One region of the Streptomyces sp. NPDC006339 genome, then DNA from elsewhere that is predicted to be linked to it. Evidence: predicted binding sites of a transcription regulator. Region 1 holds the regulator's gene; the other holds the start of a gene.

Region 1 (14,452 bases):
GCCGCCCGCGTGCCCTGGAGGCGCGCGCCGCTCTGCTCGCCCTCGTCGCCCTCTTCACGGCGGGCTATCTCGCCCCGTATCTGCTGCCGACGATCGTCGGCCGGCTCTCCGCGGGGCTCGGCCTCGGCGCCGCGCAGGCCGGTCTGGTCGGCTCGATCCTGCTGCTCGGCTCCGCCTCGGCGGGCTTCACGCTGGCCGCGCACGGGGAGCGGATCGGTCCGCGCCGGGCGGCTCGCCTCGGACTCGCCGCGATGGCCGTGGGCTACGGAACGGCCGCGGCGACGAGCGCCGTCCTCCCGGTCGTGGCGGGCGCGGTCCTCGGCGGCGTCGGCTCCGGTACGGCGACGGCGGTCGCGGCGGCCGGCATCGCGGGCCGCCCGGACCCCCACCGCGCCTCCTCGCTCGGCCTGCTGTCGGTCTCGGCGACGGCGGGCGCGCTCTATCTGACCCTGCCGCACCTGGGCGGCGGCCACGCGCTGCCGTTCGCGGCCATCGCGGGGACGGCGCTGCTGGTCTGGCCGGTGACGGGACGGCTGCCCGGCCGCACGCCCGCGGTACGGGAGACACCCGCGGCGGGACCGCTGCCGCACCGGTCCGCCGGGGCGGTCCTGGCGGGCGGGATCCTGCTGTGGTCGATGGCGCAGAACGCGCTGTGGGGCGTCAGCGGGCGCATCGGCCTGACCCAGGCGGGGCTCTCCGAGGTGACCCTGGGCATGGTCTTCGCCGCCGCGCTCGGCGCCGGGCTCGTGGGTGTCATCGCGGCCGGCGCGCTGGGCTCGCGGCTCGGCCGCGCGGTGCCGATCGGCGCGGGCACGGCGCTGATCGCCTGCTGTGTACTGCTCAGCTCCGCCGCCGAGACGCCGGCGTCCTTCGCGACCGGCGAGATCCTGTGGAACGCCGCGTACCCGGTGGTCCTGTCGTATCTGCTCGGCCTCGCCGCGTCCCTGGACCCGCGCGGCCGCTGGGCCGTCCTGGTCGGCTCGGCGTCCTCCCTCGGCGTGGCCTGCGGCCCCGTCACCGGCAGCGTCCTGTCCGAGGCGGCCGGTTATCCCGGCATGGGCCTGACGCTCTGCGTCCTGCTGCTCCTGGTCGCCGGGCCCATGACCGCCGTCGCCCGCCTCGCCTCGGGCCGCCCGCTCGTCCCGGGCTCCATCCGCCGCCGCGGCGGCGCCCCGGCCGCCCTGCTCGCCGCGACTACCTCCGCCCCGCCGTCCCTGCTCCCGCAACTGGGCGCCCCGGAGCAGGAGATCACCGAGATCGCGGTCCCGGTCCCGGCCTCCCGCCGCCGCGCGGTCAGGTCGGCCTTCCGCCTGGCGAGGCCGGCGGGCCGGGGCTAGGCGCCGTTTTCGCGGGCCGGGGCTGGGCGCTCTCGTCGCAGTCCGGGGGTAGGCGCCGTTTCGCGGGCCGCGGCGGGGCGCTCGTCGCGGGCGGGGGCTGGGCGCCGTTTTCTCGGGCCGGGCTACTCGCCGCACGCGTGGTCGGCCGCGTCCACCACGATCCGGTCCAACAGGCTGCGCAGAAGGGCCTGCTCGGCCTCGGTGAGGTCGCCGAAGATCTCGCGCTCGGCGGCGCTCACGGCCGCGTCGATGCGCTCCAGCACCGCCGCGCCGGTGTCGGTGATCTCCACGATGTGACGGCGCCGGTCGGCAGGGTCACGCCGCCGCTCGGCGAGGCCGTCGGCCTCCAGCTCGTTGAGGATCGCCACGAGCTGACTGGGGTCGACCTCCATCGCGGCGGCCAGGTCGCGCTGGCTCATGGCCGCGGGGGCGAGCCGCATCAGCGTCATCGCGTGGCGGGGGTGCAGCCCCGCCACGCCCAGGGCGGCACGGATACGGGCACCGGTGAGCTCTCCGCGGAAGGAGAGGAGGAAGCCGAGGCGATCGGTCGGGAGAGCTGCCATGCCGTCCACCGTAACAGCGGCTTTATTATTGAGCGCTCACAATCGTTGATGTGGTTCAATGATTTCCACGTCACCAGCATTGGAGTCACTCCCTCATGTTCCTCGCCTACGCCGCCCTGGCCGCACTCCTCGCCCTCGCCCTTCTCGGATCCACCTTCATGACCTTCACCCGCAACCCGGCGGTCGTCGGCAGCATGACGAAGCTGGGAGTGCCCGATTCCTGGCTGCCGTGGCTGGGTGCGGCGAAGGCCGCGGGGGCCGTCGGCCTTCTCGCGGGCCTCGCCGTGCCCCTGCTCGGCGAGGCGGCGGCCGTGGGTCTGGTGCTCTACTTCGCGGGTGCCGTCGTGACCCACATACGCGGGAAGGACTACGCGTTGGCTCCGGCGGTCGTCCTGACGCTGCTGCCGGCGGTGGCACTCGTCCTGCGCATCGCGTCCGCCTGAGCGGCCGACGGGCAGCCACCCAAGGCATGCAAACGATACGAGACGTCTCGTCTTTCATTCCGGCTCACCCTGTCGTACTGTCGACACGTCACCGCGAGACGAACCGTCTCGCGGGGCTCCCGTCGTCGACTCACAGGAGATCGCCCTTGTTCCGTGCCCAACTCACCGAGGTCACCAAGCGCTACGACGACCGGCACGTCCACCACCGGACCGTGCTCGACCGCGTCTCCCTGACCGTCCGGCCCGGCGAGCGCCTCGGCGTCGTCGGCGACAACGGCTCCGGGAAGTCCACCCTGCTCCGGCTCCTCGCCGGCCTCGAGAGCGCCGACAACGGCACCGTGGCCGTCGAGGCCCCCGGCGGCCTCGGCCATCTCGCCCAGACCCTCGACCTCCCGCCGACCGCCACCGTCGGCGAGGCCGTCGAGCAGGCGCTGGCGGAGATCCGGGCGCTGGAGCGGGCGATCCGCGCGGCGGAGGCGGCCCTCGCCGACTCCGGCGACCTCGCCGGATACGCGGAGCTGCTCGCCGCCTACGAGGCACGCGGCGGCGCCGAGGCCGACCGGCGCGTCGAGACCACCCTCCGCAGGCTCGGCGAGACCGGTCCGCTCGACCGCGCCCGCCCCCTCGGCACCCTCTCCGGCGGGCAGCGCTCCCGGCTCGCCCTCGCCGCCGTCCTCGCGGCCGAACCGGAACTGCTGCTGCTCGACGAACCGACCAACGACCTCGACGACGAGGCCGTCGCCTGGCTGGAGGAGCGACTGCGCGCCCACCGGGGCACGGTCGTGGTCGTCTCGCACGACCGTGTCTTCCTCGAACGGGTCACCACCGCCGTCCTGGAGGTCGACGAGGACCGCCACACCCTGCGCCGGTACGGCAACGGCTACGCCGGCTACCTCGCCGGACGCGCCGCCGAACGGGCCCGCCGGCAGCGGGAGTACGAGGAGTGGAAGGCGGAACTCGCCCGGTACACGGCCCTCGCGGACAGCAACATCGACCGCTTCAGCGCCATCCCCCGCAAGGCACCGGCCTCGTTCAGTGGGGCGGGCGCCTTCCGTGCCCGGTCACGGGCGCACGGGGCGATGAGCCGCATCCGCGCCGCCCGCGAGCGGCTCGCCCGGCTCACCGCCCACCCGGTGCCCGCGCCGGCGGAGCCGCTCCGCTTCCGCGCCGCCCCGGCGGGCGACGGCGCCCCCGTCGACCTGGCCGGAATCCGCGTGGCCGGTCGGCTCCGGCTCGACGCCCTGCACCTGGACGCGGGCGAACGGCTCCTGGTGACCGGCCCGAACGGCGCCGGCAAGACCACCCTGCTCAAGGTCCTCGCGGGCGAAGTCGTCCCGGACGCGGGCACCGTGCGCGCCCCCGCCCGGGTCGGGCTGCTCCGCCAGGACACGGCCCCTCCGACCGATCCGCGGACGGTCGGCGAGGCGTTCGGGGAGGGCCGCGAGGACGAACTGCTCGCCCTCGGGCTCTTCGCCGCCCGGGACCTGGCGACCCCGGTGCGGCTCCTGTCGGCGGGGCAGCGCCGCAAGCTGGAGCTGGCCCGGCTCGTGACGGCGCCCGCCGACCTGCTCCTCCTGGACGAACCGACCAACCACCTGGCCCCGGGCCTGGTGGAGGAGATCGAGGCCGCGCTCGCCGCCTACCGGGGCACGCTGGTGATCGTCAGCCATGACCGGCGCCTCCGCGCGGGCTTCCGGGGCCGCCGCCTCGACCTGTCCCCGGCGGAGCCCCGGGACCTCGCTCCGACGGCCTCGGCCTCGGCGGGAGCTGCGGCTTCGGCGGGGGCTACGCCCCGAAGTCGTACGCCGTGACCTCCGCCAGGTACCGCTCCCGCCGCGGCTCGTCGTCCTCCAGGAAGGAGGCCAGGAAGGAGTTCCGGGCGAGGGTCCGCAGGTGCTCGGGGGTCAGGGACAGCGCATCCGCGACCGCGTCGAAGGTGTCGCCGACGTAACCGCCGAAGTAGGCGGGGTCGTCGGAGTTGACCGTCGCCAGCAGGCCCGCCTCCAGCATCGTCCGCAGCGGGTGCCGCTCCAGGACGTCGACCGCCCGCAGCCGCACGTTGGACAGCGGGCACAACGTCAGCGGCACCCGCTCGCGGACGAGCCGCTCGACCAGCGACGGGTCCTCCAGGCAGCGCAGACCGTGGTCGATCCGCTCCACTCCGAGGACGTCGAGGGCCTCGCGGATGTACTCCGCCGGGCCCTCCTCTCCCGCGTGCGCGACCCGCCGCAGACCGAGCCGGGCGGCCTCCTCGTACACCTCGCGGAACTTCGCCGGCGGGTGACCGACCTCCGCCGAGTCCAGACCCACGCCGGTGATCCGGTCCAGATACGGCTTCGCCGCCTCCAGCGTCGCCATCGCCGACTCCGCCGACTCGTCGCGCAGGAAGCACATGATGAGCCGGGTCGAGATCCCGTGCCGCTCCTCGGCGCGGTCCAGGGCCGCGCCGAGCCCCTCCACGACGACACCGATCGGCACCCCGCGCGCCGTGTGCGCCTGCGGGTCGAAGAAGATCTCGGCGTGCCGCACGCCCTGCTCCGCGGCCCGCGCCAGATACGCGTCGGCGAGCTCGGTGAAGTCGTCGGCGGTGCGCAGGACCGCCATCAGGGCGTAGTAGAGGTCCAGGAAGGACCGCAGATCGCTGAAACGGTACGCCTCGCGCAGCGCCTCCGTGTCCGCGTACGGCAGGGTGACGCCGTTGCGCGCGGCGAGCGCGAAGGCCAGCTCGGGTTCGAGGGTGCCTTCGATGTGGAGGTGCAGTTCGGCTTTGGGTACGGGCACGGTGCCTTGCTCTATCTCTTCGGTACGGGGACCCTCATCAGGTCCTGGGCGATGCTCAGCTCCCCCTCGAACCCGGCCGCCCGCGCCTGCCGCTCGAACTCCTCCGGGTCGGTGTACCGCTGCGAGAAGTGCGTCAGCACCAGGTGCCGCACGCCCGCCTCCCGTGCGACGGCGGCGGCCTGGCCGGCCGTCAGATGGCCGTGGTCGACGGCGAGCCGGACGTCCTCGTCGAGGAAGGTCGACTCGATGACGAGCAGGTCGGCGCCCTCGGCGAGCGCGTACACCCCGTCGCACAGCCGGGTGTCCATGACGAAGGCGAACCGCTGTCCCCGCCGGACCTCGCTCACCTGCTCCAGGGTGACCCCGCCCAGGACGCCCTCGCGCTGGATCCGCCCCACGTCGGGGCCCTTGATGCCGTGCGCCGCGAGCCGCTCGGGCAGGATGCGGCGCCCGTCCGGCTCGACGAGCCGGTAGCCGTACGACTCCACGGGGTGGGACAGCTTGCGCGCCTCCAGCGTGTACCCCTCGGTGACCGCGAGCGGCCCGTCGGCGGTGACCGGCGCCTCGGTCAGCTTCACGGTCTCGCGGTAGGCCGTCGCGTACCGCAGCCGCTCGAAGAAGCGCTGCCCGCTCGCCGGGTAGTGCGCGGTGACCGGGTGCGGGACCTGGTCGAGATTGATCCGCTGGATCACCCCGGCCAGGCCGAGCGAGTGGTCGCCGTGGAAGTGGGTGACGCAGATCCGGTTCAGGTCGTGCGCCGCCACCCCGGCCCTGAGCATCTGCCGCTGGGTGCCCTCGCCGGGGTCGAAGAGGATGCCCTGCCCGTCCCAGCGCAGCAGATAGCCGTTGTGGTTGCGGTGCCGGGTCGGGACCTGGCTGGCCGTGCCGAGGACGACCAGTTCACGTACGGACAAGGGAGGGATCCGTCCCGGTCTATCCGGGGGGCCAGTTGAGGCCGCGGCCGCCCAGGACGTGCGCGTGGGCGTGGAAGACGGTCTGGCCGGCGCCGGCGCCCGTGTTGAAGACGATCCGGAAGCCGCTGCCGTCGACCTTCTCCTGCGCGGCGACCTCGCCGGCCTCGCGCAGCACGTCGGCGGCGACGGTCGGCGCGGCGGCGGCCAGGGACGCGGCGTCGGGGTAGTGCAGGCGCGGGATGACCAGGACGTGCGTGGGCGCCTGGGGGTTGATGTCGCGGAACGCCAGCGTCGTCTCGGTCTCGCGCACGATCGTCGCCGGCACCTCCCCCTCCGCGATCTTGCAGAACAGGCAGTCGCTCTGCGGCTCTCCGGCCATGGCCCGGGCCTCCTCGCCTCTGTCGATCAGTACACGCGCATGCTATCGGGGGCCACCGACAGCGACCGCCGACCGGGCCCCTCGACCCGCTCGCCTTCCCGCGGGGCCGCTACGACCAGCGTCCCGTGCGGCCGAGCACCAGCGCCGCGGCCGCCGTCCCCGCCGTGGAGGTGCGCAGCACGCTGTGCCCGAGCCGGTACGGCCTGGCCCCGGCCTCCTCGAACAGCGCCAACTCGTCCGGGGACACCCCGCCTTCGGGGCCCACGACGAGGACGATCGAGCCCTGCTCCGGCAGTTCGGCGGTGGCCAGAGCCCCGCTCGGATGCGCGCGGTCCTCGTGCAGGACGGCCGCGAAGTCGGCCTCCGCGAGGAGCGCGGCGACCTGCTTGGACGACATGAGCTCGGCGACCTCGGGGAAACGGGTGCGGCGCGACTGCTTGCCGGCCTCGCGGGCGGTGGCCCGCCACTTGGAGAGGGCCTTGAGTCCCCGGTCGCCCTTCCACTGGGTGATGCAGCGGGACGCGGCCCACGGCACGATCGCGTCCACGCCGGTCTCCGTCATGGTCTCGACGGCCAGTTCGCCCCGGTCGCCCTTGGGCAGGGCCTGGACGACGGTGATGCGCGGCGCGGGCGGGGGGTCCTCGTGGACGGCGGTGACCTCGACGGTCAGCCGGTCCTTGTCCTCGGCGGCGGTGACCACGCACGCGGCCCAGGCGCCCCGCCCGTCGGTGAGCACCAGCTCCTCACCGGCGCGCAGCCGCTTCACGGACACGGCGTGGCGGCCCTCGGGCCCGTCGAGGAGGAAGCCGCCGACGGCGGGCACGGCGTCGACGACGAAGACGGGTGCGGTCACGAGGTGCTCCTGGTGCGGTGCGGCAGCCCGGCGAGGGCGGCGTCGAGTTCGGCGGCGAGGACCTCCACGAGCCGGCCGGCCGGGAGCTCCCGCGCGAGGCGGTGGCCCTGCCCGGCCCACAGGGCCATGCCCTGCGGGTCTCCGGCGGTCGCGGCGGCCTTGCGCAGCGGGGCGGTGAGGTGGTGGACCTCGGGGTAGGCGGCGGGCGCGTACGGCCCGTGCTCCCGCAGGAAACGGTTCACCAGGCCCCGGGCCGGCCGCCCGGAGAAGGCCCTGGTGAGCTCGGTGCGGACGAAGAGGGGGTCGGTCAGGGCCCGCTTGTGCAGCGGGTGGGCCCCCGACTCGGGGCAGACGAGGAAGGCGGTGCCGAGCTGGGCGGCGTCGGCGCCGGCCGCGAGCACGGCGGCGATCTGCCGGCCGCGCATGATCCCGCCGGTCGCGACGATCGGAAGCCGGACGCTCTCGCGCACCTCGGTGAGCAGCGGCAGCAGCCCGCGGCCGCTGCCGGCGGAGGGCCCGTCGGCGGGGTCGTCGCGGTGGGTGCCCTGGTGGCCGCCCGCCTCGGTGCCCTGCACACAGATCGCGTCCGCCCCGGCGCGCTCGGCGGTGCGGGCCTCCTCGACGGAGGTGACGGTGACGATCGTGAACGTACCGACCCGGTCGAGGGCGTGCAGCGCGTCACGGTCGGGGCAGCCGAAGGTGAAGGAGACGACCGGCACGGGGTCGTCGAGCAGGATCGCCAGCTTGGCGTCGTACCCGTCGTCCCGGCCCTGGTCGGCGTCGCCGAGCTCCGTCTCGTACCAGGTGGCCTCGCCGGCCAGTTGGTGGCGGTACACCTCGACGGCGGCGGGGTCGGCGGGCTGGCCGCTCGGCGGCATGAAGAGGTTGACCCCGAAGGGCCGGCCGGTGAGCCCGCGGACCTGCTTGATCTCCTGGTAGAGCCCGCCCGCCGTCTTGTACCCCCCGGCCAGGAACCCGAGCGCCCCCGCCTCGCACACGGCACCGACGAGCTCCGGGCAGGACGCGCCACCCGCCATGGGTGCCTGCACGATCGGAAGCCGGGAGAGATCGCTCAGTGCGGTGGACATGCAGGCATCGTGCCATGCCGGTGTGACGGCGCCGAATCGGCGGACGGCCCGCGGAAAGAGGGCGGCCCGCACGATGTGCGAGCCGCCCTCTCCGCGTCGTGCCTACGGGGCTCAGCGCCCGTTGAAGGCGTCCTTCAGGCGCGAGAACAGCCCCTGCTGACCGGGCTGGAACTGGCCCAGCGGGCGCTCCTCGCCGCGCAGCTTGGCCAGCTCGCGCAGCAGGCGCTCCTGCTCGGGGTCGAGCTTCGTCGGGGTCTGGACCTCGACGTGGACGATCAGGTCGCCCCGGCCGTTGCCGCGCAGGTGGGTGACGCCGCGGCCGTGCAGCGGGATGGACTGGCCGGACTGGGTGCCCGGGCGGATGTCCACGTCCTCGAGACCGTCGAGGGTCTGGAGCTGCACCTTCGTGCCGAGCGAGGCCGCCGTCATCGGAAGCGTCACCGTGCAGTGCAGGTCGTCGCCGCGCCGCTGGAAGACGTCGTGCGGGAGCTCGTGGATCTCCACGTACAGGTCACCCGCCGGACCGCCGCCGGGGCCGACCTCGCCCTCCCCGGCCAACTGGATCCGGGTGCCGTTGTCGACACCGGCGGGGATCTTGACCGTGAGGGTGCGGCGGGAGCGGATCCGGCCGTCGCCGGCGCACTCGGGGCACGGGGTCGGGACGACGGTGCCGAAGCCCTGGCACTGGGGGCAGGGACGGGAGGTCATGACCTGGCCCAGGAAGGACCGGGTGACCTGGGAGACCTCGCCGCGGCCGCGGCACATGTCACAGGTCTGCGCGGAGGTGCCGGGCGCGGCGCCCTCTCCGGAGCAGGTGGTGCAGACGACGGCCGTGTCGACCTGGATGTCCTTGGTGGTGCCGAAGGCGGCCTCGTCGAGGGTCACCTCCAGTCGGATCATCGCGTCCTGGCCGCGCCGGGTGCGCGAACGCGGGCCGCGCTGGGACGCCGTACCGAAGAAGGCGTCCATGATGTCCGAGAAGTTGCCGAAGCCGCCCGCGCCGAAGCCGCCGGCCCCGCCGCCTCCGGAGGAGGACAGGGGGTCGCCGCCGAGGTCGTAGACCTGCTTCTTCTGCGGGTCCGAGAGCACCTCGTACGCGGCGTTGATCTCCTTGAACCGCTCCTGCGTCTTCGGGTCCGGGTTCACGTCCGGGTGAAGCTCGCGGGCGAGTCGGCGGAATGCCTTCTTGATCTCGTCCTGCGAGGCGTCCCGACGCACGCCGAGGACGGCGTAATAGTCCGTGGCCACTTACGACTCCGCCAGGATCTGTCCGACGTAACGTGCCACTGCGCGTACCGCTCCCATCGTTCCGGGGTAGTCCATGCGGGTCGGTCCGACCACGCCGAGTTTGGCGACTGCCTCGCCGCCGGAACCGTAGCCGACCGAGACGACGGATGTGGACGTCAGGCCCTCGTGGGCGTTCTCGTGCCCGATCCGTACGGTCATGCCCGATTCCTTGGCCTCGCCGAGCAGCTTGAGGAGCACGACCTGCTCCTCCAGTGCTTCCAGGACGGGCCTGATCGTCAGGGGGAAGTCGTGTCCGAAGCGGGTCAGATTGGCGGTGCCGCCGATCATGAGCCGCTCCTCGTGCTCCTCCACGAGGGTCTCCAGGAGGGTCGCGAGCACGGTCGAGACCGTGGCGCGGTCCTCCGACTCCTCGAAGGACTCCGGCAGGTCCTGCACCAACTGCGGCACGTCCGCGAAGCGGCGTCCGACGACCCGGCTGTTGAGCCGGGCGCGCAGGTCGGCGAGGGAGGTCTCGCCGAAGGGTGCCGGGCAGTCGATCACCCGCTGCTCGACCCGGCCGGTGTCGGTGATGAGCACCAGCATCAGCCGGGCGGGCGCCAGCGACAGCAGTTCCACGTGCCGCACCGTCGAGCGGGTCAGCGAGGGGTACTGCACGACGGCGACCTGGCGGGTGAGCTGCGCGAGCAGCCGGACCGTGCGGCCGACGACGTCGTCGAGGTCGACGGCCCCGTCGAGGAAGTTGTGGATCGCCCGCCGCTCGGGGGTCGACAGCGGCTTGACGCCGGCCAGCCGGTCCACGAAGAGGCGGTAGCCCTTGTCGGTGGGGATGCGCCCGGCGCTGGTGTGGGGCTGGGCGATGTAGCCCTCCTCCTCCAGGACCGCCATGTCGTTGCGCACGGTGGCGGGCGAGACTCCGAGCTTGTGCCGCTCGGTCAGCGCCTTGGAGCCGACCGGCTCCTCCGTCCCGACGTAGTCCTGGACGATGGCGCGCAGCACCTCGAGTCTGCGTTCGCTGAGCATCGTGCGCACCTCCAGGTGTCGATCCGGTTCCGGTTGCTCCGCTTTTGGCACTCGCCCTGTCCGAGTGCCAGGAATCCCCCGGCCAGTGTACGGCGGTGTCCATCGCTCCTGGCAAGGAGGCGGGCTCGGAGGGGTCGAGCCCGATAGCGTCGTCGTATGGATGAGCACGCGATGGACGCCCGTACGGAGCGATGGGAAGAGCTCGGCTGGGAGCGGCTCGGAGACGGCGTCGGAAGGCGCCGGCTGCCGGGCTGGGACGCCACGACGGGCCTGGTCGTGGGCCGTGACGCGGTCCTGCTGTACGACACCGGCGCGACCCTCGCGCAGGGCGCCGAGCTGCGCGCCCAGGTGGCGGAGCTCACGGGCGGCCGGAGGGTGACGCATATCGCACTCAGCCACCCGCACTTCGACCATGTCCTCGGGACGGCGGTCTTCGCGGGCGCCGAGGTCTTCGGGGCGGTCGGCATGGACACCCTGCTGCCCCGGGAGCGCGAGGAGCTGCGGACGGACGCGGTACGGCACGGGGTCGACGAGCGGGCCGCGGCGGAGGCGGCCGAGGTGCTGGTCGCCCCGCGGCACACCGTCTCGGGCGAGTGGACCCTCGACCTGGGCGGCCGGCAGGTGCTGCTGGCCAACGTGGGCCCGGGCCACTCGGGCCATGACCTGGTGCTCCTCGTCCCGGGTGAGCGGGAGATCGTCTTCTGCGGCGACCTGGTCGAGGAGTCGGGCGAACCGCAGGCCGGTCCGGACGCGATCCCGGCCCGCTGGCCGGACGCCCTGGACCGCCTCCTGGCTCTCGGCGGCGAGGACGCGGTGTACGTGCCGGGGCACGGGGCGGTGGTGGACGCCACGTTCGTACGACGCCAGCGCGAAGAACTGGCACGGCGCTTCTCCGTCGCATAACGTCCCCCGAATGCGCAGCTACAACCCGGATCTGACCCCTCCTTGGAAGCGCTCGGCGCCCGTCCCGGAGGTCCCGGCGGACCGTGACCTGGTGGTCGAGGAGGTCTCGACGGGCTTCTGCGGGGCGGTGATCCGCTGTGAGGCCGGCACGGTGACGCTGGAGGACCGCTTCGGCAAGCACCGGGTCTTCCCGATGGAACCGCGCGGCTTCCTGCTGGAGGGCCGGGTCGTCACCCTGGTCCGCCCCTCCCGCCCGGCGCCGGCGCGGCCCACCCGTACGGCCTCCGGCTCGATCGCCGTCCCCGGCGCCCGGGCGCGGGTGGCCCGTGCGGGCCGGATCTACGTCGAGGGCCGCCACGACGCCGAGCTGGTGGAGCGGGTGTGGGGCGACGACCTGCGGATCGAGGGCGTCGTCGTGGAGTACCTGGAGGGCGTCGACGACCTCCCGGCCATCGTCGCCGACTTCGCCCCGGCCCCGGACGCCCGCCTCGGCGTCCTGGTCGACCACCTGGTGGACGGCTCGAAGGAGTCCCGCATCGCGGCCCGGGTCTCCTCCCCCGACGTCCTCGTCGTCGGCCACCCCTACATCGACATCTGGCAGGCCGTGAAGCCCTCCGCCCTGGGCATCCGGGCCTGGCCGACCGTCCCCCGCGGCCAGGACTGGAAAACGGGCATCTGCCGCGCCCTCGGCTGGCCCGAAAACACCGGCGCGGCCTGGCAGCACATCCTCTCCCACGTCCACTCCTACAAGGACCTGGAACCGGAGCTGCTGGGCCGGGTCGAGGAACTGATCGACTTCGTGACGGCGCCGTAGGGCCCCGGTGCGGGCCTCCCCACCGGCGCTGCGCCCGCCCTCCGCCGCTGTCCGTTGTGGGCATTCGTTCCGCTGGTGCGGTGCCCGCCCTTGCCGGGCCGTCGCCCCCTCGGTTGTGGGCATTCGTTCCTCCCCCAGACTCCGTCCGGGGGTGCCCCCAGGCGGAACGGGTGGGCACAACGGAACGGCGCCCCTTGCCGGGCCTAGGCTCCTGGTGCTTTGACCCGCACCACGAGTGCGCCGTACTCGTGGTGCGGGCAGGAACAGGTGCGGAACGCGCCCGCATGGGCGCCGTCCCGTGTGCCCACCCGTCCCGCCCCAGCGGGACGAATGCCCACACGGGCGGGCGGGGCGGGGTGCCGCCCCAGCAGGGCGCGGGCCGCACCGGTCCGGGGCGACGGCCAGCACGGGGTCGAGGCGCGGGGCCGGCCGGGGGTCAGTCCACCAGGTCGCGGACCACCGCGTCCGCCAGGAGCCGTCCCCGCAGGGTCAGCACCGCGCGCCCGTCCGCGTACGGCCCCGCGTCCAGGAGCCCGTCCGCGAGGGCCCGCTCGGCGGCGGCGAGGCCCTGGGGGCGGAGCAGGTCCAGGGGGCACCCCTCCCGGAGGCGCAGCTCCAGCAGGACCCGCTCGACCCGCCGGTCCTCCTCCGACAGCACCTCGCGGCCGGCTCCGGGGGACCGTCCCTCCCCCAGGGCCGCCGCGTACGCCCCGGGGTGCTTGACGTTCCACCAGCGCACCCCGCCCACGTGGCTGTGGGCACCCGGGCCGGCGCCCCACCAGTCGGCGCCGCGCCAGTACAGCTCGTTGTGGAGGCAGCGGCCGGACTCGGAGGTGGCCCAGTTGGACACCTCGTACCACTCGAAGCCCGCGCCGGAGAGCACCTCCTCGGCCATCAGATAGCGGTCGGCGTGGACGTCGTCGTCGGTCATGGGTATCTCGCCGCGCCGGATGCGCCGGGCCAACTGGGTGCCCTCCTCCACGATGAGCGCGTAGGCGCTGACGTGGTCGGGTCCGGCGCCGATCGCCGCGTCGAGGGAGGCCCGCCAGTCGTCGTCGGACTCGCCGGGCGTGCCGTAGATGAGGTCGAGGTTGACGTGCTCGAAGCCGGCCGCCCGCGCCTCCGCGACGCATGCCTCGGGGCGGCCGGGGGTGTGGCTGCGGTCGAGGATCTTCAGCACGTGCTGCCGGGCGCTCTGCATGCCGAAGGAGATCCGGTTGAAGCCGCCGGCCCGCAGCTCCTCCAGATAGGCCGGGTTCACCGACTCCGGGTTGGCCTCGGTCGTCACCTCGGCGTCGTCGGCGATCCCGAACTCGTCCCGGACGGCCGCCAGCATCGACACGAGGTCGCCCGCGTCGAGCAGCGTGGGCGTACCGCCGCCGACGAAGACGGTCCGCACCGGGCGCGGGTCGTCGCCGAGGACCTTGCGGGCGAGCCGTATCTCCTCGGCCACCTGCCCCGCGTAGTTCTCCCGGGAGGCGAGCACGCCGCCAGCGCCGCGCAGCTCGCTCGCGGTGTAGGTGTTGAAGTCGCAGTAGCCGCACCGGGTGGCGCAGTACGGCACGTGCAGATAGAACCCGAGCGGACGCTCCCCGGCCCCCTGCAGGGCGTGCGCGGGCAGCGCCCCGTCGTCGGGCATGGGCTCACCATCGGGCAGTACGGAAGGCATGAGCCTATTGTCCCGTACCGCCCGACGTGAGCGTCCGGCCTGTGGATAACTCCGGCCCGGCCGCCGGATCAGACCTCGCGCGCGCCCTCGTACATCTCGTCGATCAGGTGCTGGTAGGTCCGCTCCACGACCGGCCGCTTCATCTTCAGGCTGGGCGTGAGCTCGCCGTGCTCGACGTCGAGGTCGCGCGGCAGCAGCCGGAACTTCTTGATCGTCTGCCAGCGCTGCAGGCTCTCGTTGAGACGGGTGACGTAGCCCTCGATCAGCTCCTCGACCTGCGGGGAGGCGACGACCTCCGCATAGCTCTTGCCGCCGAGCCCGTGATCGGCGGCCCAGCCGAGGATGGAGGGCTCGTCGAGGGCGATGAGCGCGGTGCAGTAGTTCCGGTCGGCGCCGAGCACCACGATGTTGGAGACGAAGGGGCAGACGGCCTTGAACCG
Region 2 (14,452 bases), on a different contig from region 1:
CTGGCCCTCGCGGATGAAGGCGAGGGTGTCGGTCCCGGTGCCCAGCACGTGTGTCCAGGGCGTGGTGGGCACCGGCACGGTGACGGTCGTGCCGTCCGAGTACCGCGTCCAGAGGATCCCGTTCCCGCGCTCCTCGTAGCGGAAGAGGCCCTCAGGACCGACGCTGTCGGCCTGCGACAGACGCGAGAGCTCTGCCTTGTACGGCCAGCTAAAGCGGGGCGGGCCGAAGTACGGCGGCGGTACCACCACCTCCTGCGCGGCCGGCGGCACCGGTTCCTCCGCCGCCGCCGTCCCCGCCAGCGGCGTCAGGCCGCCCCCCACCGACAGTGCGATCGCCGTCGCGGCGGCGAACGCGCCCCGCACCCAAGCATGACGAAACACCAGGAAGTCCCTCCCCTGTGACCCTGCCGTGCCCCCCACCGCAGGTGGAGCGGAGGGTAACAGCAGGAAGGGGCGCCCCGGGGGTCCGGGGCGCCCCTCGTGTCACCTGCGAGGTCAGGAGGCCGGGTTGGCCACCGTGATCGTCAGGTCGGCGCCGGCGTCACCCGTGATCGTCACCTTCACGCCGTGGCCCGCGACCTTCACGCTGGCCTGCGGGGCCGTCGGGTCGTAGTAGGCGTTCGGGTCGGTGTCGTCGAAGACCGGGAGGCCCGGGACGGACGGGGCGCAGGCGGCCTTCGTCGCGACGGTCTGGTTGCCGCCCTTGCCGACCAGGACCTCCTTGTGGAGGCAGGTGGCGTCGGTGGGCTCCAGGCCGAAGGTGGCGTCGAAGGGCTGGCGGCGGTTGCTGGGGGCGGTGCCGTCGTCGTAGCGGAACGGTGCCGGGCGGGCGTCGACCGCCATCGCCGAGCCGCCGCCCGGGTGGGAGCTGACGTTGTTGTCGTCGTAGGAGCGGTCCACGTACCAGACCAGCATGCCGTTCTGGTACGTGAAGAACTCCACCCAGTCCGGGGCGGTGATGCCCTTGCTGTACTGGTACGGGCCCTCGGCGAGGAGCGCGTCGGAGCCGACGTACTCGCGGTTCTCCAGGAGGTAGTAGCGCGGGAAGGTGGCGGTCTCCGTGCCCGTGGAGATCTTCCAGCGGCCCTGGGCCGTCCAGCCGTTCACGCCCTGCTCGACGTCGTCGGTGAGCACGGTGGTGCTGCCGGCGCCGATGGTGATGTCGTCCAGGAACGCGCCGGCGAAGTGCACGCCGCCGTCGGTCTGGTAGCGGAAGCGGAAGAGGGAGTCCTTGCCGGCGGCGTCGTACGCGTACCGCAGGGTGGTCCACCGTCCGGCGGAGGAGCCGTCGACGCCCGCGCCGGCGCGCGCCCAGGTGGCCCCGCCGTCCAGGGAGTACTCGGCGAAGAGGTAGTCGTAGTCGGCCTCGATCTCGTACCAGGCGCTCGCCTTCACGGTGACGCGCGAGGCGGCCGGGACGGAGCGGGTGAGGGACTGGTTGAGGCCGTCGGCCGAGCCGGTCCACCAGGCGTGGCGGCCCGAGGCGGGGGTGGTGTACGAGGTGCTCGCGGTCTTGTCCGGGAGCGCGACGCGGACGGCCTGCTCCTTGCCGGTGACCTGGAGCTGCGCCGGGTTCAGGGTGTACGTGCCGGTGGCGCCGAGCGGCGCGTCGGCGACGTCCAGCCAGCCGAGGAAGAGCTTCTCCTCGGCGCCCATCAGGCCGGGGTGGGTGCCGATGCCCTCGTTGGCGGCGGCGCCGTGGCCCAGCCAGGAGCCGGAGCTCATCAGGGTCCAGAAGGCGGTGGAGTTCTCGCCGCCGTTCGTGTCGTAGTAGTCCGGCAGGCCGAGGTCGTGGCCGAACTCGTGGCAGAAGACGCCGAGTCCGCCGTTCTCGCCCTCGGTGGTGTAGTCGCCGAGCCAGTACTTCGACTGGCCGATGCGGGCGCCGCCCGCCTTGTTCTGGGTGCCGGCGACCTCCGGGCCGGTGAGGCCGAAGTCGTCGCCGTTGACGTACCAGCGGTGCGACCAGATGGCGTCCTCGCCCTGCGCGCCGCCGCCGGCGTCCTCGCCCATGCCGGCGTGGACGGCCTGGAAGTGGTCGATGTAGCCGTCGGCCTCGTCGAAGTTCCCGTCGTGGTCCCAGTCGTTGCGGTCCCAGACGTCGAACTGGGCGAGGTAGGCGTCGATCTCGGCCGGGGTCTTGCCGGCCGCGATCTGGGCGTTCCACCAGGCGTCGCCGGTGTCCTGGATGAAGGCCCACGAACCGCCGTTGTCCTCGATGGCGTTGTCGCCGTAGAAGGAGGCGTTGTAGGGGACCTTGACCCAGTCCTCGACGGTGTTGGTGACCGAGTAGGCGCCGTTCGACAGCTTCTCGTAGTACGTCTTCATGGACTCGCCGGAGCCGTTGAAGAGGTTCTCGTAGTACGCCTTGTCGAAGTCGGCGGTCCAGGCGTTGGAGTTGTCCACGCTCCGGTCGGGCCGGGGTATCTCGTTGTGGAGCGGGCCGGGGACGGTGCCGTACTTGCCGCTGGCCTCGGTGCCGAACTCGGAGAGGATCGTGAGGATCTTCTCCTGGCGCACGGCCGTGGTGGTCTTCGTCTCCACGAACTTGCCGGGCGCCACCTCGACGACGCCGCGGGCGTTCGCCTTGGCCTTGCCCTTGGCGACCAGGTCGATCGCCTTCTCGCGCAGCTCGGTGCGCTGCTTGGTGAGCGGTCCGGGGCGGTTGTCGCTCCGGTGCGACGGGGCGTCGGCCGGGGCGCCGGTCGGCGCGCTGTCCCTGGCCTCCTGCGCGGCGGCGGGGGTGAGCCCCGCGGCGAGGAGTGCGGTGAGCGCCGACCCGAGGGTCATGCCCACGACAATCTTTTTCACGTCTGTCGCGATCCTTCCGCTTGCCTTTTCGGGGGTAAACGGATCGCCTGGGGGAACGATCGCGGCAGAGTCTGGCACGGAAGGACCCCTCGCGAGGAGGGGTCGTCTCCGATTAACGGAACCGATTTACGGAACCGATTTACGGACCGCACCCGCCTCACAGGCTCAGCGGAGCAGCAGGTCCACCACGCCCGTCAGGTCCTCCTCGCCGCTGCCCTCCGCGAGCCGGCGGCGCATCAGCTCGAAGTAGGGGTTGATCAGCTCCGGGCTCACGCCCTGCTGCTCGGCCGTGGCCAGGAAGGTCGGCGTGCCCGCCACCTGCATCGCCAGGTTGGACACCACGTCCGTCGTGTAGTCGCCGCTCTTCAACTGCCGGGCGGTCTGCTGCACGGCCGGGCCGGCCATGGCGGAGATCCAGCCGGAGAGCAGCGGGGCGAAGGCGACCGGGTCGATGTCCTCCTTGCGGATCAGGGCGAAGGCGTGCGCGACCCCGGCGAACATCCCGTACATGGCGCTGAGCAGGGCCACGTCGTGCAGCGCCGCGAAGCCCGCGTCCTCGCCGACGTGCACGGCGCCGGCCGGCACCGCGAGGGTCGCCTCGTGACGCTCGAACAGCTCCCGCGATCCGCTGTAGAAGACATAGCCGCCGGCCTCGGGGACGCCGATCATCGGCGGGACGGCCATGATCCCGCCGTCCAGGTAGCGGGCGCCCCGCTCACGGGCCCGGGCGGCGCGGGCCCGGGCCTGGGCGGGCGTGGTGGTGGTGAGGTTGACCAGGTCCTTGCCGGTCAGGTCGGCGTCGGCGAGGGCCTCGCCGACCGAGGCGTCGTCGAGGAGGCAGACCACGACGAGGGTGCTCGCGGCGACCGCCTCGGCGACGTCGGCGGCGGCCTTCGCGCCCTCGTCGACGAGCGCGGCGGCACGGGCGGGGGTGCGGTTCCAGACGGTGAGCGGGTGCCCCTCGGCGAGCCAGGTGCGGGCCAGGGCGGTGCCCATCGCGCCGAGGCCGAGGAGGGTGACGGGGGTCTTCTGCGAGGTCGTCTCGTTCATGTGCCCAGGCTGCGCCCCGGGCGGTTGAGCGCTCAAGTACGCACTTCGAAGTGGGTGGTTACCCTGGAGTGAGCGAGCAGGTCAGGAGGGTGGGGCATGGCGACGCTGAACCGGCCGGGGGCCGACGACGGGGACCACATCTGCGGCATCGACACCGCGATGGACATCATCGGGGGCAAGTGGAAGGTGCTCATCCTGTGGGCGCTCCACGAGCACCCGAACCGCCGCTTCGGCGAACTGCGCCGCATGGTGCCGGGGATCACCGAGAAGGTGCTCGCCTCCCACCTGCGCGAGATGGAGGCGGACGGCATCGTGGACCGCGTCTCCTACGACGAGGTCCCGCCCCGCGTCGAGTACGCCCTCACCAAGGACGGCATCCGGCTCAACGACGCCCTCGAACCGCTCGCCGCCTGGGGCCGCGAGCGGAAGGAACGGGACGACCGGGACGGCGCCGCCCAAGGCGGCGCCTCCTAGGACGCCCCGCCCTGGGAAGGCGCTCCGCCCAGGGCCTCCAACTGGTCCAGGAACCAGCGGCGGGGCGGCAGGGCGGTGGCCGCCGCCGCGAGGCGCTTGGTGCGGTCGGCGCGGTCCGGGGCGGGCATCGACAGGGCCTCGTGGAGGGCCTCGGCGGTCTCGGTCACGTCGAAGGGGTTCACCGTCAGCGCGTCGGCGCGCAGCTCCTCGTACGCGCCCGCCTCCCGGGACAGCACCAGCGCGCAGCCCTCGTCGGACACCACCGGGATCTCCTTGGCGACCAGGTTCATGCCGTCCCGCACCGGGTTGACGAGGGCCACGTCGGCCATCCGGTACGCGGCGAGGGAGCGGGCGAAGTCGTCCTGGACGGAGACCAGGACGGGCTGCCAGTCCGCGGTGCCGAACTCCTCGTTGATCCGCTCCGCGAGCGCGCTCACCGCGGCCGTGTAGGAGCGGTAGCTCTCCAGGTCCTGGCGGGAGGGGTAGGCGGAGGCGAGGTGGACGACGCGGCCGCGCCACTCGGGGTGTTCCGTGAGCAGCTCCCGGTAGGCCAGCAGGCCGCGCAGGATGTTCTTGGACAGCTCCGTGCGGTCCACCCGGACGATCGTCTTCCGGTCGCCCACCTCGGCGCGCAGGGCCGCGAGCCGCTCCTCGACCTCGGGGCGGTGGGCCAGGGCCCGCAGCTCGTCGCCGTCGACGCCGAGCGGATGGACCGCCACCCGGGAGCCGCCGGCCGCGCGGGCGACGGGAGGGTCGGCGCGGAAGGCGTCCGCCCAGGCCCCGGTGTGGAAGCCGATCTCGTCCGCGCCCAGCATGCCCTCCACCAGCTCCTGGTGGATGTCGTCCGGCAGCATCGCCAGATAGGCGGGCGAGGCCCACGGCGTGTGGGTGAAGTGCGCGATCCGCAGGTCGGGCCGCAGCGCGCGGAGCTGCCCCGGGACGAGCGCCAGGTGGTAGTCCTGCACCAGCACCGCGGCGCCCTCGTCGGCGGCCTCGGCCAGCGCCTCGGCGAAGGCGCGGTTGTAGGCCCGGTAGGAGTCCCAGCGGCGCCGGAAGGCCGCGTCGAAGACGGGCTCGCGCGGGATGTCGTAGAGATGGTGGTGGAGGAACCACAGCACCGAGTTCGCGATGCCGTTGTACGCGTCGGCGTAGACGTCCGGGTCGATGTCGAGCATCCGCACGCCCGGCTCGGACACCCCGCGCCGCACGGCCTCGCGGTCGCCCTCGCCGAGGGCCGCGCACACCCACAGCCCGTCTCCCGCCGCGTCCTCCGAGAAGACGGCGCTCAGGCCCGACACGAGCCCGCCGCCGCCCCGCCGGGTGTCCAGCGCTCCGTCGTCCCGCAGGGTGTACGAGAGGGGGCCGCGGTTCGATGCAACGAGGACTGAAGCCATATGGCGAACCTAGCCCGTCCGGTAAACGCTCAAACGTACGGATTCGAGCCAGGCTCGCGGTGGCCCGTGGGCTCCCGGTGACTCCGTACGGCGGCGCCGGCCACCACACCCGTCGCCCCCAGCGCCAGACCGAGGCCGCCGAGCAGCCAGAGCCGCTCCTCGGCCGTGCGGCCCGACTCCGGCTGCTTCTCCGGCTCCCGGGCCGCGGCCGGGGCCACGGCGGCGAAGGCGGCGTCCGCCGCGGCCGGGGCCGCCCCGGTCACGAGGAGCGCCCCGGCGCCGAGGCCCAGGACCGACAGCAGCATGCCCGTTCCGATTCCGTGTCTCCACCGCATGAAACGGAAATCTAGGCAGAAAGGATCATCATCCGGTGTTACGCCACGCGTCGGCGCGCGTACTCCGCGATCTCCGCCATCGGCGGCCGCTCCTCCGTGTCCACCGCGTACGTGCGCGGCGCGAAGCCGCCCTCCCCGCTCCGCTCGAACTGGGTCAGCCGCGGCCGCACCAGATGGCCCCGCGAGAGCCGCAACTGCGCCGTCCGGTAGATCGCCGCCGCCATCCGGCCCAGCGCCTGCCCGTCCTGGTGCCGGTGCTTGCGCACCCCCACGTCCACCTGCGCGAGCGCGTCCAGACCCACCGTGTGCAGCGCGTCCACCAGCAGGCCCAGCTCCACCCCGTAACCGACCGGGAACGGCAGCCGCTCCAGGAGCGAGCGGCGCGCCGCGTACTCGCCGCCGAGCGGCTGGACGAAACCGGCCAGTTGCGGCCAGTGCAGATTCAGCAGCGGCCGGGCCACCAGCTCCGTCACCCGGCCGCCCTGACCGGGGGCGTCGCCGAGCGGACGGTCGTACATCGCCTTCACGAAGTCCACGTCCGGGTCGGTCAGCAGCGGACCGACGATCCCCAAGACGAAATCCGCCGAGAAGTCCCGCAGATCGGCGTCGACGAAGCAGACCACGTCCCCGCTCGTCGCCATCAGCGACCGCCACAGCACCTCGCCCTTGCCCGGCACCGCCGGTATCCGCGGCAGGATCGCGTCCCGCGCCACCACCCGCGCCCCCGCCGCCGCGGCCACCTCCGCCGTACGGTCCGTGGAGCCCGAGTCGATCACCACCAGCTCGTCCACCAGCGGCACCGCGTCCGTCATCAGCTCGCGGCGGATCACGGAGACGATCGCGCCGACCGTCGCCTCCTCGTTCAGCGCCGGCAGCACCACGCTGACCTTCGTGCCCCGCTTGGCGGCGAGGATCCGCTCCAGCGGACGGTCGGCCACCGACCAGGACCGCCGGGCCAGCCAGCGCTCCACTTCTTCCAGCAACGTGATCTCCATCTCGCGGATCGGACGACCGTCTCCACCTCGGAAGGCTTCGGTTACAGTCTTGAACAACGCGGATGCCCGATGCATGTCGGGGTGCCGACCGCGTTCCACAATCGAATACCGCTCATCCAGAGGGGCAGAGGGAAACGGCCCGTTGAAGCCCCGGCAACCCTCCAGTCGGTTACTCGTCCTCCAGCGAGGCTCCCGGCTAGGGAAGGTGCCAAATCCGTCTCATGGCGAAATGCGTCATGAGGAAGATGAGGAGAAAGGGCCTCGCCTCCATGGCTGTACAGACGGTTGCCACCACCGCCACCCCCCGGACCCCGGTCGACCTCGGTCCCGCGTCCGGGCTCTCCTGCCGCGAATGCGGCGAAACCTTCGCGCTCGGTCCGATCTTCGCCTGCGAGCTCTGTTTCGGCCCGCTCGAAGTCGCCTACGACCTGCCGACCGGTGAGCCCGAGGCCCTGCGCAAGCGCATCGAGGCCGGCCCCGCCAACATCTGGCGCTACGCCCCGCTCCTCCCCGTCCCCGCCGACGTCGCCGAGAAGCCCAACCTGAACCCCGGCTGGACCAAGCTCGTCCAGGCCGACAACCTGGCCCGCGAGATCGGCGTCGAGCCCGGGAAGCTGTTCGTCAAGGACGACTCCGGCAACCCGACCCACTCCTTCAAGGACCGGGTCGTCGCCCAGGCCCTGGAGGCCGCCCGCGCCTTCGGCTTCACCACCCTCTCCTGCTCCTCCACCGGCAACCTGGCCGGCGCCGTCGGCGCCGCCGCCGCCCGGGCCGGCTTCCGCTCCTGCGTGTTCATCCCGCACGACCTGGAGCAGGGCAAGGTCGTCATGGCCGGTGTCTACGGCGGCGACCTGGTCGCCATCGAGGGCAACTACGACGACGTCAACCGCTTCTGCTCGGAGCTCATCGGCGACCCGCTCGGCGAGGGCTGGGGCTTCGTGAACGTCAACCTGCGCCCGTACTACGGCGAGGGCTCCAAGACGCTCGCGTACGAGATCTGCGAGCAGCTCGGCTGGGTCGTTCCGGACCAGTTGGTCATCCCGATCGCCTCCGGCTCGCAGCTCACCAAGATCGACAAGGGCCTCCAGGAGCTCATCAAGCTCGGCCTGGTCGAGGACAAGCCGTACAAGATCTTCGGCGCCCAGGCCGAGGGCTGCTCCCCGGTCTCCGCCGCCTTCAAGGCCGGTCACGACGTGGTCCGCCCGCAGAAGCCGAACACCATCGCCAAGTCGCTGGCGATCGGCAACCCGGCCGACGGCCCGTACGTCCTCGACATCGCCCGCCGCACCGGCGGCGCCGTGGAGGACGTGAACGACGAGCAGGTCGTCGACGCGATCAAGATCCTGGCCCGCACCGAGGGCATCTTCGCCGAGACCGCGGGCGGTGTGACCGTCGGCGTGACGAGGAAGCTCGTCGAGGCCGGTCTCCTCGACCCCTCGCTCACCACCGTGGTCCTCAACACCGGTGACGGGCTCAAGACCCTCGACGCCGTTGCCGACACCTCTCAGGCGACCGCCACCATCCGCCCGAGCCTCGACGCGTTCCGCGACGCCGGCCTGGCCCACTGAGACCCGCCCCCAGCGCGCCGAAAGGTTACGTAGACATGGCCGTGAACGTCCGCATCCCCACCATCCTCCGCACCTACACGGGCGGCCGGGCCGAGGTGCCCGCCGAGGGCGCCACCCTCGCCGAGGTCATCGCCGACCTGGAGAAGAACCACACCGGCATCGCCGCCCGCGTCCTGGACGACCAGGGCAAGCTGCGCCGCTTCGTCAACGTGTACGTCAACGACGACGACGTGCGCTTCGAGCAGGGCCTGGAGACCGCGACGCCGGACGGCGCGGGCGTCTCGATCATTCCGGCGGTCGCCGGCGGCTGCTGAGCCCGGCCCCCGTCGGGGCTCGGCCCGGAGATCTTCCGCTTTACAGAATTGCCCCTTCCGCTGCCAGAAGCGGAAGGGGCAATTCTGCATGGTTGAGCGCGGTAGAGTTGGGGAAGTCCCCTCCGCTGCTCATGCCAGGCGCATATGAGAATGCGTCGCCGCTCGACAAGATGCAGCCAAAGTGCCCGTGCCTTGTGTACCTTCTGCGCGCTTTGCCGGGCCCGACTTGCCCCGTAATTCCAGGGATTCTCCCTGATTCCCCTTTCCGGCGTGCCCAGAATTCTCGTCCGATTGCCCTGTTGCAGAGGGCAGTTGGGCAGATACATTCAGCCGCGGTCGACGCGTTCCGGCGCAGGGTCTGACCCGGGTCCGCGAAGTGCGGTCCCGCGCAAGGGCCAGTAATAGGGGAGTTAGGCATGGCTCAGGGCACCGTCAAGTGGTTCAACGCGGAGAAGGGCTACGGCTTCATCGCGGTCGACGGTGGTGCGGATGTTTTCGTCCACTACAGCGCGATCCAGATGGACGGCTACCGCACCCTTGAAGAGGGTCAGCGGGTCGAGTTCGAGATCTCGCAGGGCCAGAAGGGTCCGCAGGCGGACATGGTCAAGCTCGCCGTCTGAGCGCGGCGCGATCGGCCACCGACGCACTTCCGTCGAGGGGCCCGCATCCTGACCGGGATGCGGGCCCCTCGCGCGTGCGCGGACCGGGCCGCCGGGGGTGGCCGTGCGACCGCCCGCGACGTGGCTCCGCGGCTCTCGATCTGCGGGAGTCGCTTGCACTCTCCTAGGGCGAGTGCTAATCATTGGCGTTAGCACTCTGAAGGTGAGAGTGCTTACGAGGATCGGGCAGACGAGGTCGCAGGCAGCGTGGGGCAAGGAACCACGAGGCTCGCGGGCCGTCCGTCGCGGGCGTCGGCGCGGTCCAGGAGCGTTATCCACCCCATGTCCGGGAGGACCACTTCACATGGCCAAGATCATCGCGTTCGACGAGGAGGCCCGGCGCGGTCTCGAGCGCGGCATGAACCAGCTCGCTGACGCCGTCAAGGTCACCCTCGGTCCCAAGGGCCGCAACGTCGTCCTCGAGAAGAAGTGGGGCGCCCCCACGATCACCAACGATGGTGTCTCCATCGCCAAGGAGATCGAGCTCGAGGACCCGTACGAGAAGATCGGCGCCGAGCTGGTCAAGGAAGTCGCCAAGAAGACGGACGACGTCGCCGGCGACGGTACGACCACCGCGACCGTTCTCGCCCAGGCGCTGGTCCGCGAGGGCCTGCGCAACGTCGCCGCCGGCGCCAACCCGATGGCTCTGAAGCGCGGCATCGAGAAGGCCGTCGAGGCCGTCTCCGGCGCCCTGCTCGAGCAGGCGAAGGACGTCGAGACCAAGGAGCAGATCGCCTCCACGGCCTCCATCTCCGCCGCCGACACCCAGATCGGCGAGCTCATCGCCGAGGCCATGGACAAGGTCGGCAAGGAAGGCGTCATCACCGTCGAGGAGTCCCAGACCTTCGGTCTGGAGCTGGAGCTCACCGAGGGTATGCGCTTCGACAAGGGCTACATCTCGGCGTACTTCGCCACCGACATGGAGCGTATGGAGGCGTCCCTGGACGACCCGTACATCCTGATCGTCAACTCCAAGGTCTCCGCGGTCAAGGACCTGCTCCCGCTCCTCGAGAAGGTCATGCAGTCGGGCAAGCCGCTGCTGATCATCGCCGAGGACGTCGAGGGCGAGGCCCTGTCGACCCTGGTCGTCAACAAGATCCGTGGCACCTTCAAGTCCGTCGCCGTCAAGGCCCCGGGCTTCGGCGACCGTCGCAAGGCCATGCTGAACGACATCGCCATCCTCACCGGCGGCACGGTCATCTCCGAGGAGGTCGGCCTCAAGCTGGAGAACGCGGGCCTCGACCTGCTGGGCCGCGCCCGCAAGGTCGTCATCACCAAGGACGAGACCACCATCGTCGACGGTGCCGGTGACAGCGAGCAGGTCGCCGGTCGCGTGAACCAGATCCGCGCCGAGATCGAGAACAGCGACTCGGACTACGACCGCGAGAAGCTCCAGGAGCGCCTGGCCAAGCTCGCCGGTGGCGTCGCCGTCATCAAGGCCGGTGCCGCGACCGAGGTCGAGCTCAAGGAGCGCAAGCACCGCATCGAGGACGCCGTCCGCAACGCGAAGGCGGCCGTCGAGGAGGGCATCGTCGCCGGTGGTGGCGTGGCCCTGCTGCAGGCTTCCTCCGTCTTCGAGAAGCTCGACCTCGAGGGCGACGAGGCCACCGGTGCCAACATCGTCAAGCTGGCCCTGGAGGCCCCGCTCAAGCAGATCGCCGTCAACGGTGGTCTCGAGGGTGGCGTCATCGTCGAGAAGGTACGCAACCTGCCCGTCGGCCACGGCCTGAACGCCGCGACCGGTGAGTACGTCGACATGATCGCCGAGGGCATCATCGACCCGGCGAAGGTGACCCGTTCCGCCCTGCAGAACGCGTCCTCCATCGCGGCCCTGTTCCTCACCACCGAGGCCGTCATCGCCGACAAGCCGGAGAAGGCCGCCGCGCCGGCCGGCGGCGGCATGCCGGGCGGTGACATGGACTTCTGATCCTCGCGCTCGTAGAGGATCGGCGGTTCATCGCTGAACGCCGAAGGGCGGCACCCCACCGGGGTGCCGCCCTTCCGTCGTGTGGACCGGGCCGCGGGACGGGGCGATCCTGGAAGGGCAGGGAGGTCCGGGACCTGATCGGCGGGAGAACGCCATGATCACGCTGCTGACCACACCGGCGGACCGCGAGCTCGTCATCACCCGCACCTTCGACGCGCCCGTCGCCCGGGTGTGGGAGGCGTGGACGCGCCCCGAGCACGTCCGCGCGTGGTACGGCCTGGCGGCGCTGACCATGTCCGTCTGCGAGATCGACCTGCGGCCGGGCGGCACATGGCGCTGGGGCCAGCGGACCCCGGACGGCCAGGAGATCGTCTTCTCCGGCACGTACGAGGAGATCGTCCCGGGCGAACGCCTCGTCTACACCGAGGTCTTCGAGCAGATGCCGGACGCCGGACCGGTCCGCGTGGTCCTCTCCTTCGACGCGACCCCCGACGGCGGCACCGCCCTGACCAGCACGTCCTTCTGGCCCTCGACGGAGATCCGCGACCAGGCCCTGGCGGCGGGCATGGAGGCGGGCGTCCGCGAGCAGTACGACCGGCTGGAGGAGCACCTGCGCGGCATGTGACGGCGGCGTGCGGCCCCGGTCAGACCTCGTAGCGGAGCAGCGCCCGGGCGACGGGCTCGCCGGTACGGCGGGCGTAGGCGGTGCGGGCCTTGACCTCGCGCAGGGTGCGGGGGCGCCAGCCGGGCCCGCCGCAGCAGCTCTTGTGGAAGCCGATGCCCGCGTTCAGGACGACGGACAGGGCCCGCCAGGCATCCGTGTCACGGCGCTTCGGCGCCGCGAACGCCGACCCGGCGTGGATCATCGCCCGCGCACAGCGCGGACAGCGCCGCTCGCGCTCGCGCCCGTAGGACTGCTTGTACGAGGCCCGGCACGGCAGGCACACGTAGTGGGTCTTGCCGTGGCTCATGGACAGGAGGGTAGCCGCCGGACCCGGGCGGGCGGCAAGCGAATTCCGGCGGGGACGCGGGGCGTACGTTCCTAGGCCGGCGTCCCCGAAGTTTTCAGGGCCGTCGGAACAGGGCCGTCCAGAGGAACGGTTCGCCGAAGTGGGGCGAGTCGGACGGTTCGTCGTGCATGCGGCGGAGGTCCGACTCCGTCAGGTCGGCGAAGACGGCGCGGAGCGCGTCCGCGGTGTAGGCGAGGCCGCCGTGGAGGGTGGCGTCGCGGTAGAAGGCCGCGTCGGGGAGTTCGGAGCCCATGCCGTCGGGGCCGGCGGCGAAGCAGGTGAGGGCGAAGTGGCCGCCGGGGGCGAGGTGGTGGGTGAGGAGGGCGAGGTAGGTGGCGCGGCGGTGGGGCGGGAGGTGGTGGAAGCAGCCGGAGTCGTAGATCAGGTCGTACGGGCCGCCGTCGAGCCGACCCTCCCGGTCGAGGGCGAACACGTCGCCGTGCAGGAAGCGGATGTCCAGGCCCGCTTCCTCCGCCCGCTCCCGCGCCCAGGCCAGGGCGCCCGAGGACAGGTCCACCGCGTCGACCTCGAAGCCGCGCGCGGCGAGGTGGAGGGCGTTGCGGCCGGGGCCGCAGCCGAGGTCGAGGGCGCGGCCGGCGGTGGGGATCAGGCCCTGGTCGAGGTGGGCGACGAGGTTCTCGTCGGGCTTCGGGACGAAGAAGGGCACGGGCCGGGAGCGGTCGTCGTAGAAGCCGGCCCACTTGTCGGTGTCCTGTGCGAACAGGCCGTCCAGGAGCTGGAGGACGTCCTCGGTGGTGCGGGTCGTACGGTCCATGCGGATCCCCTTCCGTGTCGAGGAAACGCTACGGGAGGGAGCGGTAAAAGCCCAGGTCAGAGGGTGTGTGGCGAGGTGCTGGAGGGGCTTGTGGCGGGCGAACGCGAGCGGCCGGGCCCCCTCCCTCCGCGCCCCCGGGCGAGGGCGCCCAGAGGCGGCCCGGGGGCCTTCTCAGGGCGTTTCCGGGCGGGTCCTGAGAGGGTTTCCCGACAGGTTGCGCAGGGCCTTCCGCCGCAGCCACGGGGCGAGTTGGACCACGCCGAGCACCGCCTCGACGGCGAGGAAGGCCCAGAGGACCCGGGGCCCGCCGTGCGCCAGCGCGTACGCCTGCCAGCTCGCGAACAGCGCGCGGGCGACGCCGTCGAAGAGGCCGTACAGCGGGAGGGGCCGGACGGCACGCAGAAGGGCCCAGACCATCACGACGGAGCCCATCAGGTTCGCGTACAGGACCGTCATCGGGCCGGTGGGGCCGCCGCCCAGCGACAGGGCGTCGGCCAGCAGCGGATACGTCCACGGGGTCATGAAGCCGGCCGTGACGACGAGGTCGTACCAGGCGCTCGCGCGCACCAGGCGCACGTACGAAGGAGAGGAAGTCACCATGCCGCCGACGCTAAACAGTGGACTACGCTCCAAGGTCAAGCCCGAAGGCCGCGGCCGCGCCCGGGGCCCGGGGGTCGGGACCGGGCCCGGGGGCGGGCCGGATTTTCTCCCGAGGGGGACGCATGCTCATCGGTGAACTCGCCGCCGCCACCGGCATGGGCCGTGACACCCTCCGCTTCTACGAGCGGCTCGGCCTGATCGCCGGCGAGCGACGGGCCAACGGCTACCGGGACTTCCCGCCCGAGACCGTGCCCTGGCTGCAGTACGTGCGCACCGCCCAGGCCCTCGGCTTCACCCTCGCCGAGATCCGCCGCGTCGGCGAGGAGCTGCGCGAGGCGCCGGACAGCGCGGCGGCGCTCTCCGCGCTGTTCGAGGAGAAGCTCCGGGCGGTCGACGCCCGCATGGCCGAACTCGCCGCCCTACGAGAAGAGTTGGCGGCCCGCGTCGACACCGGCTGCCCGCTGCGCGCCGCTCAGTGAGCGGGCGGGGCCAGCAGGTCCGGGTCCTGGCCCGAGCGGGCCAGTGAGGCGGCGACGAAAC

The links. The regulator HrcA, encoded in region 1, represses chaperone genes, less so after heat shock. The targets are predictions, from matches to a motif close to TTNGCACTCNGNNNNNCNGAGTGCNAA.
Region 2: the regulator HrcA is predicted to act here: its motif matches at 9,714-9,740, upstream of groL (chaperonin GroEL).

The regions. Positions count from the first base shown of each region.
Region 1 is NZ_JBEXQW010000024.1:52,581-67,032, reverse strand. It holds gene ABZ135_RS20600 (MFS transporter) at 1-1,337, shown strand, start outside; gene ABZ135_RS20595 (MarR family transcriptional regulator) at 1,460-1,900, opposite strand; gene ABZ135_RS20590 (DoxX family protein) at 1,996-2,343, shown strand; gene abc-f (ribosomal protection-like ABC-F family protein) at 2,490-4,154, shown strand; gene ABZ135_RS20580 (adenosine deaminase) at 4,129-5,124, opposite strand; gene ABZ135_RS20575 (ribonuclease Z) at 5,136-6,038, opposite strand; gene ABZ135_RS20570 (histidine triad nucleotide-binding protein) at 6,058-6,417, opposite strand; gene ABZ135_RS20565 (16S rRNA (uracil(1498)-N(3))-methyltransferase) at 6,527-7,270, opposite strand; gene ABZ135_RS20560 (nitronate monooxygenase) at 7,267-8,358, opposite strand; gene dnaJ (molecular chaperone DnaJ) at 8,470-9,606, opposite strand; gene hrcA (heat-inducible transcriptional repressor HrcA) at 9,607-10,626, opposite strand; gene ABZ135_RS20545 (MBL fold metallo-hydrolase) at 10,798-11,529, shown strand; gene ABZ135_RS20540 (DUF3097 domain-containing protein) at 11,540-12,343, shown strand; gene hemW (radical SAM family heme chaperone HemW) at 12,780-14,012, opposite strand; gene ABZ135_RS20530 (AMP-dependent synthetase/ligase) at 14,081-14,452, opposite strand, start outside.
Region 2 is NZ_JBEXQW010000038.1:42,912-57,363, forward strand. It holds gene ABZ135_RS27420 (hypothetical protein) at 1-381, opposite strand, end outside; gene ABZ135_RS27425 (immune inhibitor A domain-containing protein) at 496-2,811, opposite strand; gene ABZ135_RS27430 (NAD(P)-binding domain-containing protein) at 2,977-3,861, opposite strand; gene ABZ135_RS27435 (helix-turn-helix domain-containing protein) at 3,958-4,335, shown strand; gene ABZ135_RS27440 (trehalose-6-phosphate synthase) at 4,332-5,729, opposite strand; gene ABZ135_RS27445 (hypothetical protein) at 5,759-6,064, opposite strand; gene ABZ135_RS27450 (glucosyl-3-phosphoglycerate synthase) at 6,103-7,047, opposite strand; SAM riboswitch class I at 7,169-7,311, shown strand; gene thrC (threonine synthase) at 7,305-8,627, shown strand; gene ABZ135_RS27460 (MoaD/ThiS family protein) at 8,663-8,941, shown strand; gene ABZ135_RS27465 (cold-shock protein) at 9,358-9,561, shown strand; gene groL (chaperonin GroEL) at 9,905-11,527, shown strand; gene ABZ135_RS27475 (SRPBCC family protein) at 11,682-12,152, shown strand; gene ABZ135_RS27480 (deoxyxylulose-5-phosphate synthase) at 12,172-12,498, opposite strand; gene ABZ135_RS27485 (class I SAM-dependent methyltransferase) at 12,593-13,312, opposite strand; gene ABZ135_RS27490 (hypothetical protein) at 13,484-13,912, opposite strand; gene ABZ135_RS27495 (MerR family transcriptional regulator) at 14,035-14,391, shown strand; gene ABZ135_RS27500 (transporter substrate-binding domain-containing protein) at 14,385-14,452, opposite strand, start outside.